3 regions of the Streptococcus sp. SI1 genome follow, and region 3 is predicted to be linked to each of the others. Evidence: predicted binding sites of a transcription regulator. Region 3 holds the regulator's gene; each other region holds the start of a gene.
The links. Region 3 encodes Rex, which represses fermentation and respiration genes when NADH is low (regulators of the CRP and FNR family bind a similar motif). Its sites were predicted from a motif close to TTGTGAANTANTTCACAA; they were not measured.
Positions count from the first base shown of each region.

Region 1 (5,275 bases), on a different contig from region 3:
AGCTTCTGGAACACACCATTGAACTTCTGGAAAGCTCCCGACAGATCGAACTAGATCCAAATTCCGTTGCAAATGAGCTAGCTCATTTGATTGAAGAAGATAAAGTCCAACATGTCGATACGAAAATTTTTGAAAACAGTCTCTTTTTTGCTGAAGAAGGAATCTGCAACAATCTCTTACGCATTCTGGAGAAGGGAAATCAAAATAAATATGAACCAGAAAACATCGAAGCTGCGCTTGCTCAAATCGAAGAAAAATTTGCTATTTCTTACGATGCGATTCAGAAGCAAGCTATTTGCGATGCTATCCAGCATAAAATTTTCATCTTAACAGGTGGTCCTGGAACTGGAAAAACGACCGTTATCAATGGAATTATTGCTGTCTACGCGCTGCTACATGGTCTGGATTTACACAAATCTCAAGATTTACCTATCCTTTTAGCTGCTCCAACTGGGCGCGCTGCTAGACGCATGAATGAATTAACAGGACTGCCAAGTGCGACGATTCATCGGCATTTAGGCATGACAGGAGACGATGACACCAGTCATTTAGACGATTATTTGGACGCAGATTTTATTATTGTGGACGAATTTTCAATGGTAGATACTTGGTTAGCCAATCAACTACTCAGCAATATCTCTTCCAATAGCAAGCTACTCATTGTCGGAGATGCCGACCAGCTACCCTCTGTCAGTCCTGGACAAGTGTTAGCAGATTTGCTGAAAATCCCCCTCCTTCCACAGACCAAATTAGAAAAAATTTATCGGCAGGGCGAAGATTCCACGATCGTTACCTTAGCTAGTCAGATTCAAAAAGGCGCTCTGCCAATTGATTTCATTGAAAAAAAAGCAGATCGTTCTTATTTTGAAGTTCGTAGCGAGCAGATTCCACAGATGATTGAACGCATTGTGGAAGTCGCTATCCGTAGTGGTATTCCAGCTCAAAATGTACAAGTACTTGCTCCTATGTACCGTGGACAAGCAGGAATTGACCACATCAATCAACTCATGCAAGATCTGATCAATCCTGTTGTAAAAGAACAACTCATCTTTGAAGCTACTGATGGTCAATACCGACAAGGTGATCGGGTTATTCATCTCGTCAACGATGCTGAAAGCAATGTGTTCAACGGTGATTTGGGTTATATCACCGATTTACTACCAGCAAAATATGCCGATTCCAAGCAAGATGAACTGACTATCAATTTCGACGGCAATGAAATTGTTTATCAACGCAGTGAATGGTATAAAATTCGTCTGGCCTATGCCATGAGCATCCACAAATCTCAGGGTAGTGAATTTCCTGTCGTCATTTTACCAATTACCTCCAGCAGCCACCGTATGCTACAGCGCAATCTTATCTATACCGCCATCACCCGCGCCAAGAGCAAATTGATTCTTCTTGGGGAAAAGTCTGCTTTTGCCTTTGCTGTGAAAAATACTGGCACCACCCGAAAAACCTATCTCCTTCAACGTTTTGCAAACCTACCAACAGATGGAAAAACAATGCACACTTCTGTGGATGATTTGAAAACAAGCGTGGAAGACTGTGTCTTGACTGAAGAAAATTTTTCGAAAATAAATCCTATGATCGGACTGACTGAAGAAGATATCCACAGTATCTTTGGCAACTAAAATCGAATGAGTAGAAATTGTTAACTCGCAAAGCTGACCCCCCTCACTCTCTAATTTCTATGTTTAAACTAAAAACGCATTAAGCCATCTTTGATGCTTACTAGGTCAGCACTATTGACTTGCTTTGAGTACACCAAATAAAGACCGCATCATGAAGGATTGTCTTTACATAAAAGAGTCTGAGATACGTTTATCCCAGACTCTTTTACATTATCCAAATCCTGTCACTGTCACACCTAAAAGTCGCACACCACTTACTTGTTCATCTAAGCTATCATAAATCTCATGTGCAATGCGCTCAATCTGCTCTGCATCTTGCGTCCTAGTCATTAAACTTTGCCTCTTTGTCAACGTCGAGAAATCCGCATAACGAATCTTCAGGACAATCGTCTTCCCAGACTTTTCATGTTTTTTTAAACTATGAGCAACCTTTTGCGATAAAAGTGTCAATTCCTTTTTTATGTCGTCTTCGTCATATAGTAATTTTCCGTAAGTCCTTTCCTTACCAATAGACTTACGAATACGATTGACTTTCACTGGTGAATTGCTGATGCCTCTTGCCTTGCGGTAAAGGTCAAAACCAAACCGCCCAAACAAATCAATCAAGGTCATCTCAGAAACTTTCAACAAATCTTCTCCCGTATAAACACCCATATCATGCAGCTTCGCCACTGTCTTCTTCCCAACACCATAAAATTCACTTACATCCATTGGAGAAAGGAAGGATTCTGCTTCTTCGGGCAAAACAACTGTCAAACCATGAGGTTTTTTATAATCACTAGCCATTTTTGCTAAAAATTTGTTATAGGAAACACCCGCAGAACTTGTTAAATGAAGTTCTGTCCATATCTCGTGCTGGATTAGCTTGGCTATCTTGACAGCAGATTTTATACCCAATTTATTTTTTGTCACGTCTAGATAAGCTTCATCAATACTGATGGGCTCAATCACATCTGTATACCGTTTAAAAATGTCTCGAATTTCTTGACTGACAGCTTGATATTTTTCATAATTTCCCGAAATGAAAATCGCCTGCGGACAGCGTTCGTATGCTTCTTTAGAACTCATTGCTGAATGTACACCGAACTTTCGCGCTTCATAATTGCAGGTAGAGACAACACCCCGTCCACCAGTCAAACGAGGGTCTCTCCCTATAATGACAGGTTTTCCTTTTAGGTCTGGGTTGTTTCTTTCTTCTACGGAGGCAAAAAAAGCATCCATATCAATGTGAATAATTTTCCGAGACGTATCATTGTTGAGCGGAAAAATTAACATTTATTCTCCTACAAAGGATTAAAGTATAAATAAAAAAGCAGCTATTACATACAAGGTAAACTACAGAAAATCAAAACCTGTAATAGTTTTACTTTCCTCATGATCAACCTCTCCCTTGACTTTGTAAACTATCTAAGTTTATTAAACTCTTTTCCTATTTTCATCTAATCTTTCAAAATTATAACACAGTTATACAACTTTTGTCAATCTGTATTATAAAAGAAAGTGCTTTTATTATTATATTTCGTTTGTGTAAACGATTACTATATGCTATACTGATTTTATAAATGTAACAGTTTTGTGTTACTAGAAAGATTCAAGAGGAAAAAACATGGTTGTTAAAACTGTTGTCGAAGCACAGGATATTTTTGATAAAGCTTGGGAAGGCTTCAAAGGCGATGATTGGCGAGAAAAAGCCAGTGTATCTCGTTTTGTACAAGCAAACTACACTCCTTATGATGGAGATGAAAGTTTCTTAGCTGGACCAACTGAACGCTCTCTTCACATTAAAAAAATTATCGAAGATACAAAAGCACATTATGAAGAAACACGTTTCCCAATGGATACACGTGCTACTTCAATCGCTGATATTCCAGCAGGATACATTGATAAAGACAATGAATTGATTTATGGTATCCAAAATGATGAATTGTTTAAGTTGAATTTCATGCCAAAAGGTGGTATCCGTATGGCAGAAACTGCCTTGAAGGAACATGGATATGAACCTGATCCTAAAATGCATGAAATTTTCACAAAATACGTGACAACTGTAAATGATGGTATTTTCCGTGCTTATACAACCAATATTCGTCGTGCACGTCATGCGCATACCGTTACAGGTCTGCCAGATGCTTACTCACGCGGACGTATCATCGGTGTTTATGCTCGTCTTGCACTTTACGGAGCAGATTACTTGATGGCAGAAAAGGTTGAAGACTGGAATGCTTTGACAGATATTGATGAAGAAACAATTCGTCTTCGTGAAGAAGTCAACCTTCAATACCAATCATTGAAAGAAGTTGTTCGCCTGGGTGACCTTTACGGAGTAGATGTTCGCCGTCCTGCCTTTGACGTTAAAGAAGCTATCCAATGGACTAACATCGCCTTCATGGCTGTCTGCCGTGTCATCAATGGTGCTGCTACTTCTCTTGGACGTGTGCCTATCGTTCTTGACATCTATGCTGAACGTGACTTGGCTCGTGGTACTTACACTGAATCAGAAATCCAAGAATTTGTTGATGATTTCGTCTTGAAACTTCGTACTGTAAAATTTGCTCGTACAAAAGCATACGATCAACTCTACTCAGGTGACCCAACCTTCATCACAACGTCTATGGCGGGTATGGGAAATGATGGTCGTCACCGTGTGACAAAAATGGACTACCGTTTCTTGAATACACTTGACAATATTGGTAACTCACCAGAGCCAAACTTAACAGTTCTTTGGACAGATAAATTACCATATGCATTCCGTCATTACTGCATGCACATGAGCCACAAGCACTCTTCTATTCAATACGAAGGTGTAACAACAATGGCGAAAGATGGCTATGGTGAAATGAGTTGTATTTCATGCTGTGTGTCTCCACTCGATCCAGAAAATGAAGAACAACGCCATAACATCCAATACTTTGGTGCTCGTGTAAACGTATTAAAAGCTCTTCTTACAGGTCTTAACGGTGGTTACGATGATGTTCACAAAGATTACAAAGTATTTGACATCGAACCTATTCGTGATGAAGTCCTTGACTTTGATACTGTTAAGGCAAACTTTGAAAAATCGCTCGATTGGTTGACAGATACTTACGTAGATGCATTGAATATCATTCACTACATGACAGATAAGTACAACTACGAAGCTGTTCAAATGGCCTTCTTGCCAACCCATCAACGTGCTAATATGGGATTTGGTATCTGTGGATTTGCCAATACAGTTGATACATTATCAGCTATTAAGTATGCGACAGTCAAACCAATCCGTGACGAAAATGGTTATATCTACGACTACGAAACTACTGGCGAATACCCACGTTGGGGTGAAGATGATCCTCGTTCAAATGAATTGGCAGAATGGTTGATTGAAGCTTACACTACTCGTCTTCGCAGCCATCGACTTTACAAGAATGCAGAAGCGACTGTATCACTTCTCACTATCACTTCGAACGTTGCCTACTCTAAACAAACTGGTAACTCACCAGTCCACAAAGGGGTATACCTCAACGAAGATGGTTCAGTAAACTTATCTAAATTAGAATTCTTCTCACCAGGTGCGAACCCATCTAACAAAGCTCGTGGTGGTTGGTTGCAAAACCTCAACTCACTAGCCAGCCTTGACTTTGGCTATGCAGCAGATGGTATCTCTCTCA
Region 1 covers NZ_JAQFJE010000007.1:46,981-52,255, reverse strand. The annotation lists gene PCY10_RS08685 (ATP-dependent RecD-like DNA helicase) at 1-1,634, shown strand, start outside; gene dinB (DNA polymerase IV) at 1,845-2,909, opposite strand; gene pflB (formate C-acetyltransferase) at 3,241-5,275, shown strand, end outside.
Region 1: the regulator Rex is predicted to act here: its motif matches at 3,158-3,175, upstream of pflB (formate C-acetyltransferase).

Region 2 (5,275 bases), on a different contig from region 3:
TTTTGGGGATCAGTACAAAAGAGTTCAGTCTTTTTATTTGTGTGAGATAATCTTTGTTATGATAGTTGTGTTAGCTTTGTGGCTTAGAAGTAAGAGATTGTAAGAGTCTATTTTGAATTTTTTTATTTACTAGAGAGGATTAAAAGTGATATTTCTTTAGATTTTGTTATAATAGTAAAGAGGTCTATGTTATGAAGAAAATTGTGTTTGTTTGCTTGGGAAATATTTGTCGTAGTCCAATGGCAGAATTTGTGATGAAGAATTTGACAGATGAATTTTATGTGGAAAGTCGAGCGACTTCGGATTGGGAACATGGGAATCCAATCTATTCTGGAACACAAGGGATTTTTAGAAAATATGCCATTCCTTATGACAAAACTAAAACTTCTCAGCAAGTTTCTCGGCAGGATTTTGTAGACTTTGATTATATTGTTGGAATGGATGAATCTAATTTTCAAGAGTTGATGAAAATTGCGCCAGATGAATATCTGGAGAAGGTTTTTCAATTTGCAGAAAAAAGTGTACCAGATCCGTGGTACACAGGTGATTTTGAAGAGACTTATCAGCTTGTTTTGGCAGGCTGTCAGAAATGGATTGAGCGTGTAAAAAGCGAAGATTAATGGAGAGCATGGATACATTAAAAGAGTTTTACAAAAAATATAACATGTATATTACAAGACACAATTTGGAGCTATTAGCAGTAACTGTTATTGTTCTATCAGCATTGCTGACTTTTACATCAGGTATTCCTAGCCAAGGGGCATTGACTTTAGATAAGGGAACAATTAAATATAATGGTAGTCTGGTTCGTGGTAGAATGAGCGGACAGGGAACGTTGACTTTTAAAAATGGTGATGTCTATAAAGGTCATTTTAGAAATGGAACTTTTGATGGACAAGGAACATTTACTGCTAAGACTGGCTGGAAGTATGAGGGTGATTTTGTTAACGGTCAGCCTGAAGGACAAGGTAAATTAACAACAGAAAATAATGTTGTTTACAAGGGAAAGTTTAAACAGGGGATTTATCAAAATGCGCATTAAATGGTTTTCATTAGTGAGGATAACAGGCTTACTCCTAGTTTTACTCTATCATTTCTTTCAGAAGGCTTTTCCTGGTGGATTTATCGGTGTGGATATATTCTTTACGTTCTCAGGTTTTTTGATTACATCACTCCTGATTGATGAATTTGTTAGAAGTAAGGCAATTGATCTCAGAGGCTTTCTGAAACGTCGCTTTTATCGGATTGTGCCACCGCTTGTGTTGATGGTTTTGATTGTCATGCCTTTTACAGTGTTGATTCGGAAAGATTTTGTAGCTGGTATTGGCACACAGATTGCTGCAGCTCTAGGGTTTGTGACAAACTTTTTTGAAATTTTATCTGGCGGAAATTATGAAAGTCAGTTTATCCCGCATCTTTTTGTACATACATGGAGTTTGGCCTTGGAAATGCACTACTATCTATTGTGGGGTGTGGCTACTTGGTTTTTAGCGAAAAAAAGTAAATCGGTTGGACAATTTCGCGGAATGATTTTTCTTTTATCATCTGCCTTATTCTTCATTAGTTTTCTTTCGATGTTTATAAGAGCATTTTTCTCTTCAAACTTCTCTGTGATCTACTTTTCAAGCTTTACTCATATTTTTCCGTTCTTTGCTGGCAGTGTTCTCGCTACAGTTTCAGGCATAAGTGACTTAGGGGCACCTTTCCGAAAAATGGAACAGGCGCTTGATTTGAAAAAAACCTTCTATCTACTTGGTGTTAGTTTTGGAGCTTTGCTGTTACTGACATTTCTTCTGAAATTTGACAATTTATTAACCTATCTATTTGGTTTCCTTTTTTCCACAGTCTTTTCATTAGTGATGATTCTAGCAACGCGTGTGCTACACGAAAAAACGCCACATCTTGATGAGCCGCCTGTTATCACATTTATTGCAGATACGAGCTATGGTGTATATTTGTTCCATTGGCCATTCTATATCATTTTTTCTCAATTATTGAACAATGGTTTGGCAGTGCTTTTGACCACCATTCTCTCCTTTGCTTTTGCTGCGGGCTCCTTCTACCTTTTGGAGCCGACTTTAGCTGGTAAACCACCTAAAGTATTTGGCTTGAAAATGGATATCAAGCAAATCACAATGCCCGCATTTTATAGTTTAATTCCCTTAACGTTAGTTGCTTTGGTCATCATCATAACGGCTCCTAAAATTGGTGCTTTTGAAGAAAATCTCTTGACAAATAGCTTAGTTCAAGCTGATAATAAAATGCAAATTACTCGTACACAAGTTGATAATGCGACTGCGAGTCAATACAATGTAGCAAAAGGTACGACAGTCATCGGAGATTCTGTCGCCTTGAGGGCAAGTGCATGGCTTAAACAAGCTATGCCAGAAATTCAAGTGGATGCTGCTGTTAGCCGTAATTTGTCGTCTGGTTTGGAAGTTTATCAAACAGCTATTTCAAATAAAATTTTACTAGAGAATGTGGTAGTTGCCCTTGGTACAAATACTGTAGAAAACTATGAAGCATTGCTCAATCAAATAGTGGCAAAGCTACCGAAAGGTCATCGTTTGATTTTAGTTACGCCTTATGATGGACGCACTGCACATAATGGGGCTAGTATTGCTGTAAAAACGCGGCAGTATGAATTAGAATTGGCTAAAAAGTATGATTATGTTTTTGTAGCGGATTGGTATAAGACGGCAATTCAGCATCCCGAAATTTGGTATGGTACAGATTATGTACACTTTGGTGCAGAGTCCACGACTATCACCAAAGGTGGGGAACTATATGCTCAAACAATCAAACAAACGATTGATGAGGCAACGAAAAAAGGAAGTGTAAAGAAGTAGCTTTATATTTTGAATAACAGTCGAAACTCTGTGAATGGATTTAGTGTTCATAGAGTTTTTTCATATTAAATACTATTTGGTGATTTTACAGCAAAAATGAAGGCCTACATCAAGAAAGCGCTTTCTTTGTAATTGCTATATTTCAACAAATTTCAGAGAAAGTATGTGAAATAAATATTTTATATTTATTGTTTCACAATATAGATTGTAAAAATGTGATTAGAACGGCGTTTTTAAAAGGTATTCACAAAATAAAATAAAAAGATTGTGAATTTTAAGTGAAAGTGTTTACAATATCAGGAAAATAGGGTATAATAATCTTGTGAAAAAATTAACAAGGGTTTTAAAATCCTAAGAACCATTGGAGGAAGATATGGCTGATAAAAAAACTGTAGCAAAAGAAGACAAAGTCTTAGCTGCTCAAAAACACGTGGATGAACTTGTTCAAAAGGGTCTTGTTGCGCTTGAGGAAATGCGTAAATTAGATCAAGAACAAGTTGATTATATCGTTGCGAAAGCTTCTGTTGCTGCGCTTGATGCACATGGTCAACTGGCTTTACATGCTCTAGAAGAAACTGGGCGTGGTGTTTTTGAAGATAAAGCAACCAAAAATCTTTTTGCTTGTGAACATGTGGTAAACAATATGCGCCATACCAAAACTGTTGGAATCATTGATGAAGATGACGTGACTGGTTTGACACTTATTGCAGAACCAGTCGGCGTTGTCTGTGGGATCACACCGACAACAAACCCAACTTCAACAGCAATTTTCAAATCATTAATTTCTTTGAAAACGCGTAATCCTATTATCTTTGCTTTCCACCCATCAGCTCAAGAATCATCTGCTCATGCGGCACAAATCGTGCGTGATGCAGCGATTGCAGCAGGTGCGCCCGAAAATTGTGTACAGTGGATTACTCAACCATCAATGGAAGCTACTTCAGCACTGATGAACCACGAAGGGATTGCAACAATCCTTGCAACTGGTGGAAATGCGATGGTGAAAGCTGCTTACTCATGTGGGAAACCGGCTCTTGGAGTTGGTGCTGGAAATGTACCAGCTTATGTCGAAAAATCAGCTAATATCCGCCAAGCAGCTCATGATATTGTGATGTCTAAATCATTTGATAACGGAATGGTCTGTGCTTCTGAGCAAGCTGTTATCATTGATAAAGAAGTCTACAATGAGTTTCTTGAAGAGTTTAAATCTTATCACACTTACTTTGTCAATAAGAAAGAAAAAGCTCTTTTAGAAGAGTTCTGCTTTGGTGTGAAAGCCAACAGCAAAAATTGCGCAGGTGCTAAATTAAATCCAGATATTGTTGGTAAATCAGCTGTTTGGATTGCGGAACAAGCAGGTTTCTCTGTACCAGAAGATACAAATATTTTGGCTGCAGAATGTAAGGAAGTTGGCGAAAAAGAACCGTTGACACGTGAAAAATTATCACCAGTCATCGCTGTTTTGAAATCAGAATCTCGTGAAGACGGCATTAACAAGGCTCGTCAAATGGTTGAATTCCATGGACTTGGTCACTCAGCTGCTATTCATACAGCAGATGAAGAATTGACAAAAGAATTTGGTAAAGCTGTAAAAGCGATTCGTGTGATTTGCAATTCACCTTCTACTTTCGGTGGTATCGGGGACGTTTACAATGCATTTTTACCTTCATTAACATTAGGATGTGGCTCTTATGGACGCAACTCTGTTGGTGATAATGTCAGTGCTGTAAATCTCTTGAATATCAAAAAAGTAGGAAGACGTAATAATAATATGCAATGGTTTAAAGTTCCTTCAAAAACATACTTCGAACGCAATTCAATTCAATATCTACAAAAATGCCGTGATGTAGAGCGTGTCATGATTGTCACAGACCACTCAATGGTTGAATTAGGATTCCTTGACCGCATTATTGAGCAGTTAGAACTTCGTCGCAATAAAGTAACCTATCAAATCTTTGCAGAGGTTGAACCAGATCCAGATATTTCGACCGTAATGAAGGGAACAGATTTGATGCGTACCTTCAAACCGGATACAATTATTGCTTTGGGTGGTGGTTCACCAATGGATGCGGCAAAAGTTATGTGGCTTTTCTATGAACAACCAGAAGTAGATTTCCATGACCTTGTTCAAAAATTCATGGATATTCGTAAACGTGCCTTCAAGTTCCCTCAGCTTGGCAGAAAAACGAAATTTATCGGTATTCCGACAACTTCAGGTACAGGTTCAGAAGTTACTCCATTTGCTGTTATCTCTGATAAAGCTAATAACCGTAAATACCCAATTGCAGACTATTCATTGACGCCGACAGTTGCCATTGTTGATCCTGCGCTGGTATTGACTGTTCCAGGATTTATCGCAGCTGATACTGGTATGGACGTATTGACACATGCGACAGAAGCCTATGTTTCTCAAATGGCAAATGACT
Region 2 covers NZ_JAQFJE010000006.1:49,676-54,950, forward strand. The annotation lists gene PCY10_RS07910 (low molecular weight protein-tyrosine-phosphatase) at 192-620, shown strand; gene PCY10_RS07915 (MORN repeat-containing protein) at 629-1,042, shown strand; gene PCY10_RS07920 (acyltransferase family protein) at 1,032-2,849, shown strand; gene adhE (bifunctional acetaldehyde-CoA/alcohol dehydrogenase) at 3,223-5,275, shown strand, end outside.
Region 2: the regulator Rex is predicted to act here: its motif matches at 3,170-3,187, upstream of adhE (bifunctional acetaldehyde-CoA/alcohol dehydrogenase).

Region 3 (5,275 bases):
GTCGTACATTTGCTGAAGCTTCCAAAATTGTTGAACGCGAAGGTGCAACAGAGATTTATGCAGTTTCTAGTCATGGTTTATTTGTTGAGGGAGCCGCTGAAAAGTTAGACAACTCTCCCATCAAAGAAATCCTGGTTACTGACTCAGTTGCAACGAAAGAAAAAACTCCGAAAAATGTTCAATACATTACTGCAAGCGAGCTAATTGGAGACGCAATCGTTCGTATCCATAAAAGAAAACCCGTTAGTCCTCTATTTGCCTATAATAAAAAGAAATAAGGAGAAATCTTGATTTATTTCGATAATGCAGCAACAACACCCATGTCAAAGGCTGCTATGACTGCTATGACACAGGTTATGGAAAATACCTTTGGTAATCCATCTAGTATCCATAACCACGGCAGAGCTGCTAACAAAATTCTTCGCAAAGAACGACAAGAACTTGCTGATCTACTTCATACTAAAAGTCAACATATCATCTTTACATCAGGTGGGACAGAAAGTAACAATACAGCCATAAAGGGGTATGCCTTAGCCCATCAAGATCAAGGAAAGCACATTATCACCACTGCTATCGAACATCATTCTGTGCTTGCAACTATTGAATATCTGGTAGATAAGTTTGGCTTTGAAGCGACTTATATCCAACCCCAAAATGGAGAAATCACAGCTCAGCAGATAAAAGAAGCTCTTAGAGAGGATACTATACTTGTCTCCACTATGTATGCCAACAATGAAACTGGCTACCTGCTTCCAATCAAAGAAATTGCTGAAGTTTTGAAACATCATCCTACCGCTTATCATGTGGATGCAGTACAAATTATGGGCAAATTACCTGTGTATCCTGAAAAACTAGGAATTGATTTTATGAGTGCATCAGCTCATAAATTTCATGGTCCTAAAGGCATTGGTTTCTTATATGCCAATCAGATGAAATTTGATAAATTTTTACATGGTGGAGATCAAGAAGATAAAAGACGTGCAGGCACTGAAAATTTAGCAGCTATCGCTGGAATGATTGCAGCTTTAAAAGAAAATCTCAGTTCTTATCAAGCAAATATTCACCATGTTGACAGTTTAAAAACACAACTGCTCACGGAGTTGGATGAGACAGACTATTATATCAACAATATTTCTCATACATTTCCCTATGTTGTAAATCTTGGCTTTCCTACACAGGCTAATGACTTATTACTAATGCGTTTAGACTTGGCAGGAATTTCTATTTCAACCGGATCTGCTTGTACAGCAGGTACAGTTGAACCAAGTCACGTTCTTGAAGCTTTTTATGGTAGTGATTCAAATCGTTTAAAGGAATCTATCCGCATTAGCTTTTCAGAACAAAATACTTCAGAAGAAGTTCACCAATTTACCACAATATTAAAAGAAATTTTAGGAGGATAAATAGATGGCTTTTGAGACCACTATTCACTTAAAAGATTGCCCATACAGCTACTCTCTTGGAGAAAACGTAAAAAAATTTACTTTGCGTGATAACACTTTCGCTGAAACAAAAGTTGGAAATTATGAATTGTCACGCTTATTAGAAAATGTTCCCAATAGTGGTGATGGTTTCCTATTAAAAATCATTATCAATAAAGAGCTTTCGGGTGTAAAAATCAATATTACAGACAAATCAGGACTTCGTTTGGTCAATATTTTTAAATCAGAGGCTAATCATATTATTCAGGAAAAATTTTATTTCCTAATGAATAGTTTGGTAGAACGTGGCATTTTCATCAAGAAAGATCAATAGGAAAATGACCTAGTTTAAAATCTTATTTTTAAACTAGCAGCGAAGTAATAAAGTAAGAGTAGGATAAAATGCAGAATCAAAAATTTTCTGCATTTTATCCTACTATTTTTCTATTTTTATCAAATAAGTTGATTTTTTCACAAACTTTCTATAAAATAGTCATTGAAAGGATGTGGTTTTGTGAAATCTGAAAAAAGTACAGTTATTCCACGTGCAACTGCTAAAAGACTCTCTCTTTATTATCGGATTTTTAAACGATTTAATTCTGAAAAAATCGAAAAGGCAAATTCAAAGCAAATCGCAGATGCTATCGGAATTGATTCAGCAACTGTCCGTCGAGATTTTTCTTACTTCGGGGAATTGGGGCGTCGTGGATATGGTTATGATGTAAAAAAGCTCATGAATTTTTTTGCTGATTTACTTCATGATCATTCGATTACCAATGTGATGTTGGTTGGTATCGGTAATATGGGACATGCCTTACTCCACTACCGCTTCCATGAACGTAATAAAATGAAGATTGTCATGGCATTTGACATTGACGAGCATCCTGAAGTTGGAACCACTACAAATGACGGGATTCCTATTTATGGTATTTCACAAATCAACAATAAACTAAGAAACGTAAATGTACAAACAGCTATTTTAACAGTTCCAAGCACAAAAGCTCAAGAAGTTGCAACTACTCTTGTGGAAGCTGGTATAAAAGGTATTCTCAGTTTTTCACCTGTCCACTTAACTGTTCCAAAAGATGTTGTCGTTCAATATGTTGATTTGACCAGTGAGCTACAGACATTACTCTACTTTATGAAAAAAGAACATTAAAAAAGCGTACCACTACTCATGAAGAAACCCATTATCGGAGCTACAGAAAATGAAAGACCAAATCCTTTTGCAATGATGAGTTATACTGCAAAAGGATTTGTAGAGGATATTAAATAAATTGGTGGAAGCCTTGTTATTTTACCAATTTGGGATGCAGATATGGCACACCCACTACATCCAGATGATTGATAAACTTATTCTAACGGATGGGCAAAATGTAGCTCCGCAATTTTATGGCGAAGAAAAACGATTGATAGGGATGATAGCACTTAGAACATGATGTATTTGAATTAACCCTAATTCATGAAGCTATCCAGCAGGATAAACCAATTTTTACTGTTTGTCGTGATGCACAATTATTTCAAGTCACAATGGGAGAACTCTTTATCAAGATATTGAACATTACTAGCAAGACACTTCTGCTGAGTATACTATCCAAAATTGGTCACTAAATCCGGCTCTATTTTAGAAAAGTATCAAAGATTCAGCAAAGAAGATTGAAGTCATAACACGGGATTCAAAAGACAACGCTATTGAAGCTATTGCAACAACTGATAAAATCGCTTATCTAGGAGTTCAGTGGTATCTCGAATATTTATTTGAAACACGTCTTAAAGATCGGCTTCTTTTTGACTATGTTGGTAATAAACTTTAAATCAATTCTGTTTCTTCTCGATAACTATAATAATCTTTCTCAGCGACGATGAGATGATCCAGTAAGATGAAGCCCATTAGCTCACATGCTTCTCTTACATGTTTGGTGACTTCATCGTCGTTTTTGCTAGGTAGTACCGCTCCTGAGGGATGATTATGTACTAATATAATAGATGTCGCCATATGTTTCACAGCATAGTGCAAAATTTCACGTGGTTCTGCTATACTGCGTGACACACTGCCGATAAAAATAGTCTGTTGATGAATTATTTTATTTTGAGTGTCTAGATATAAAGCAACAAGATGTTCCTGTTTTTTATGTCCTAATTCCTGTTGCATTTTTTTCGCTAATTTTTGGCTACTTAAAATCTGCTCTTGCATAATCAATTTTGCCTTGCTGATTCGTTGCCCTAATTCAACCATAGCTTGCAACTCAATAGCTTTGATACGACCAATTCCAGAGATTGATTGTAGTTCTTGTAGCGTCATATTACGTAACTCATTTAAACTAGAAATAGTTGATAAAATTCGTTGGGAAACTTGAAAAACAGTTTCTTTTTTATTACCTGTTCGGAGAAGAATAGATAATAATTCTTGATTACTCAATTGTTCTGCACCTTCTGCTACCAAACGTTCTCTTGGCAATAAAGAATCTTCCTGAAATGAAATACTATACATAAAAAACCTCCTCATATCCTTATTCGGAAAAAGAAGACTAAAATAAAAAATTTGAGAAAGCATCTCAAATTTTTTATTTTAACTTTTACATTTCAACAATTTTGCCTGTTTCAAAATAAACAACCCATTCACAAATATTTTTGGCATAATCGCCAATACGTTCTAAAAACGAAATTACTTGGAAGTAATCACGACCCGTAACGATCAAATCAGGATTAGCCTTAATTTCTTGCGTTGCTAGATCTCGAATATCATCAAAATACTGATTAATTTTCTCATCCATTGCTGCAACTTCATAAGCCTTATCCACGTCACCATTAAGGTAAAGTTCAAGTGCTGCTTCCACAAAATTTTTGACGTCACGTCCCATCTTGCTGATTTCTTCTTCGACAGATTGAATACGAACTTCTCCTTTCATGCGAATCGTTGCTTGTGCAATGGAAACGGCATGATCTCCCATTCTTTCCACATCACTACTTGCCTTCAAAACTGTAATAACAGTTCGTAAATCTTGTGAAACAGGCTGCTGCAAAGCAATGATTTCTAAAGACTTTTTCTCCAACTTTACTTCATATTCATTTACTTCTGCATCTTTTTCAATAACCTCTTTTGCCAATTCACGATCGTGGGTCACAAATGCACGAACTGTACGGTTAATCTGTGATAACACTTCATTTCCCATCGCATAGAATTGGTTATGGAGTTTTGCTAAATCTTCTTCAAATTGTACTCTAAGCATAAAATTTCCTTTCGTCAGATATAAAGAGGATTAATATTCCTCGTGATTGGCTGAACTAACAAAAAGTAGCATCCATCTTTCTAGCCAAATTTTCCTGTAATGTAATCTTCTGTTTCTTTATGAATTGGACTGAGAAACATTTCTTTTGTAGTATTAAATTCAATTAAATCTCCACTCAGGAAGAACGCTGTCTTGTCTGAAATACGGCTAGCTTGCTGCATCGAACGCGTCACCAGTAACATCGTATATTTATCTTTCAAGCCATGAAGTGTTTCTTCAATTTTTCCTGCTGAAATGGGATCAAGTGCTGATGTCGGCTCATCTAAAAGAATAATTTTTGGACTCGTTGCCAAAACACGCGCCACACAGACACGTTGCTGCTGACCACCTGACAAACCAATGGCTGAATCATATAAGCGATCTTTCACCTCATCCCAAATAGATGCACTCTTGAGTGAAGATTCAACAACTTCGTCTAACACCTCTTTGTCTCTAACACCATTGATTCGCAAACCATAAACAACATTTTCATAAATCGTCATTGGAAATGGATTGGGCTGTTGAAAAACCATTCCAATTTCTTTTCGAAGCTCTACCGTATCTGTCCTCGGACTATAAATATTG
Region 3 covers NZ_JAQFJE010000001.1:244,866-250,140, reverse strand. The annotation lists gene PCY10_RS01280 (ribose-phosphate diphosphokinase) at 1-278, shown strand, start outside; gene PCY10_RS01275 (cysteine desulfurase family protein) at 288-1,403, shown strand; gene PCY10_RS01270 (DUF1831 domain-containing protein) at 1,408-1,755, shown strand; gene PCY10_RS01265 (redox-sensing transcriptional repressor Rex) at 1,936-2,580, shown strand; partial or broken gene PCY10_RS09660 (gamma-glutamyl-gamma-aminobutyrate hydrolase family protein) at 2,599-3,235, shown strand; gene radC (DNA repair protein RadC) at 3,232-3,912, opposite strand; gene phoU (phosphate signaling complex protein PhoU) at 3,998-4,651, opposite strand; gene pstB (phosphate ABC transporter ATP-binding protein PstB) at 4,732-5,275, opposite strand, start outside.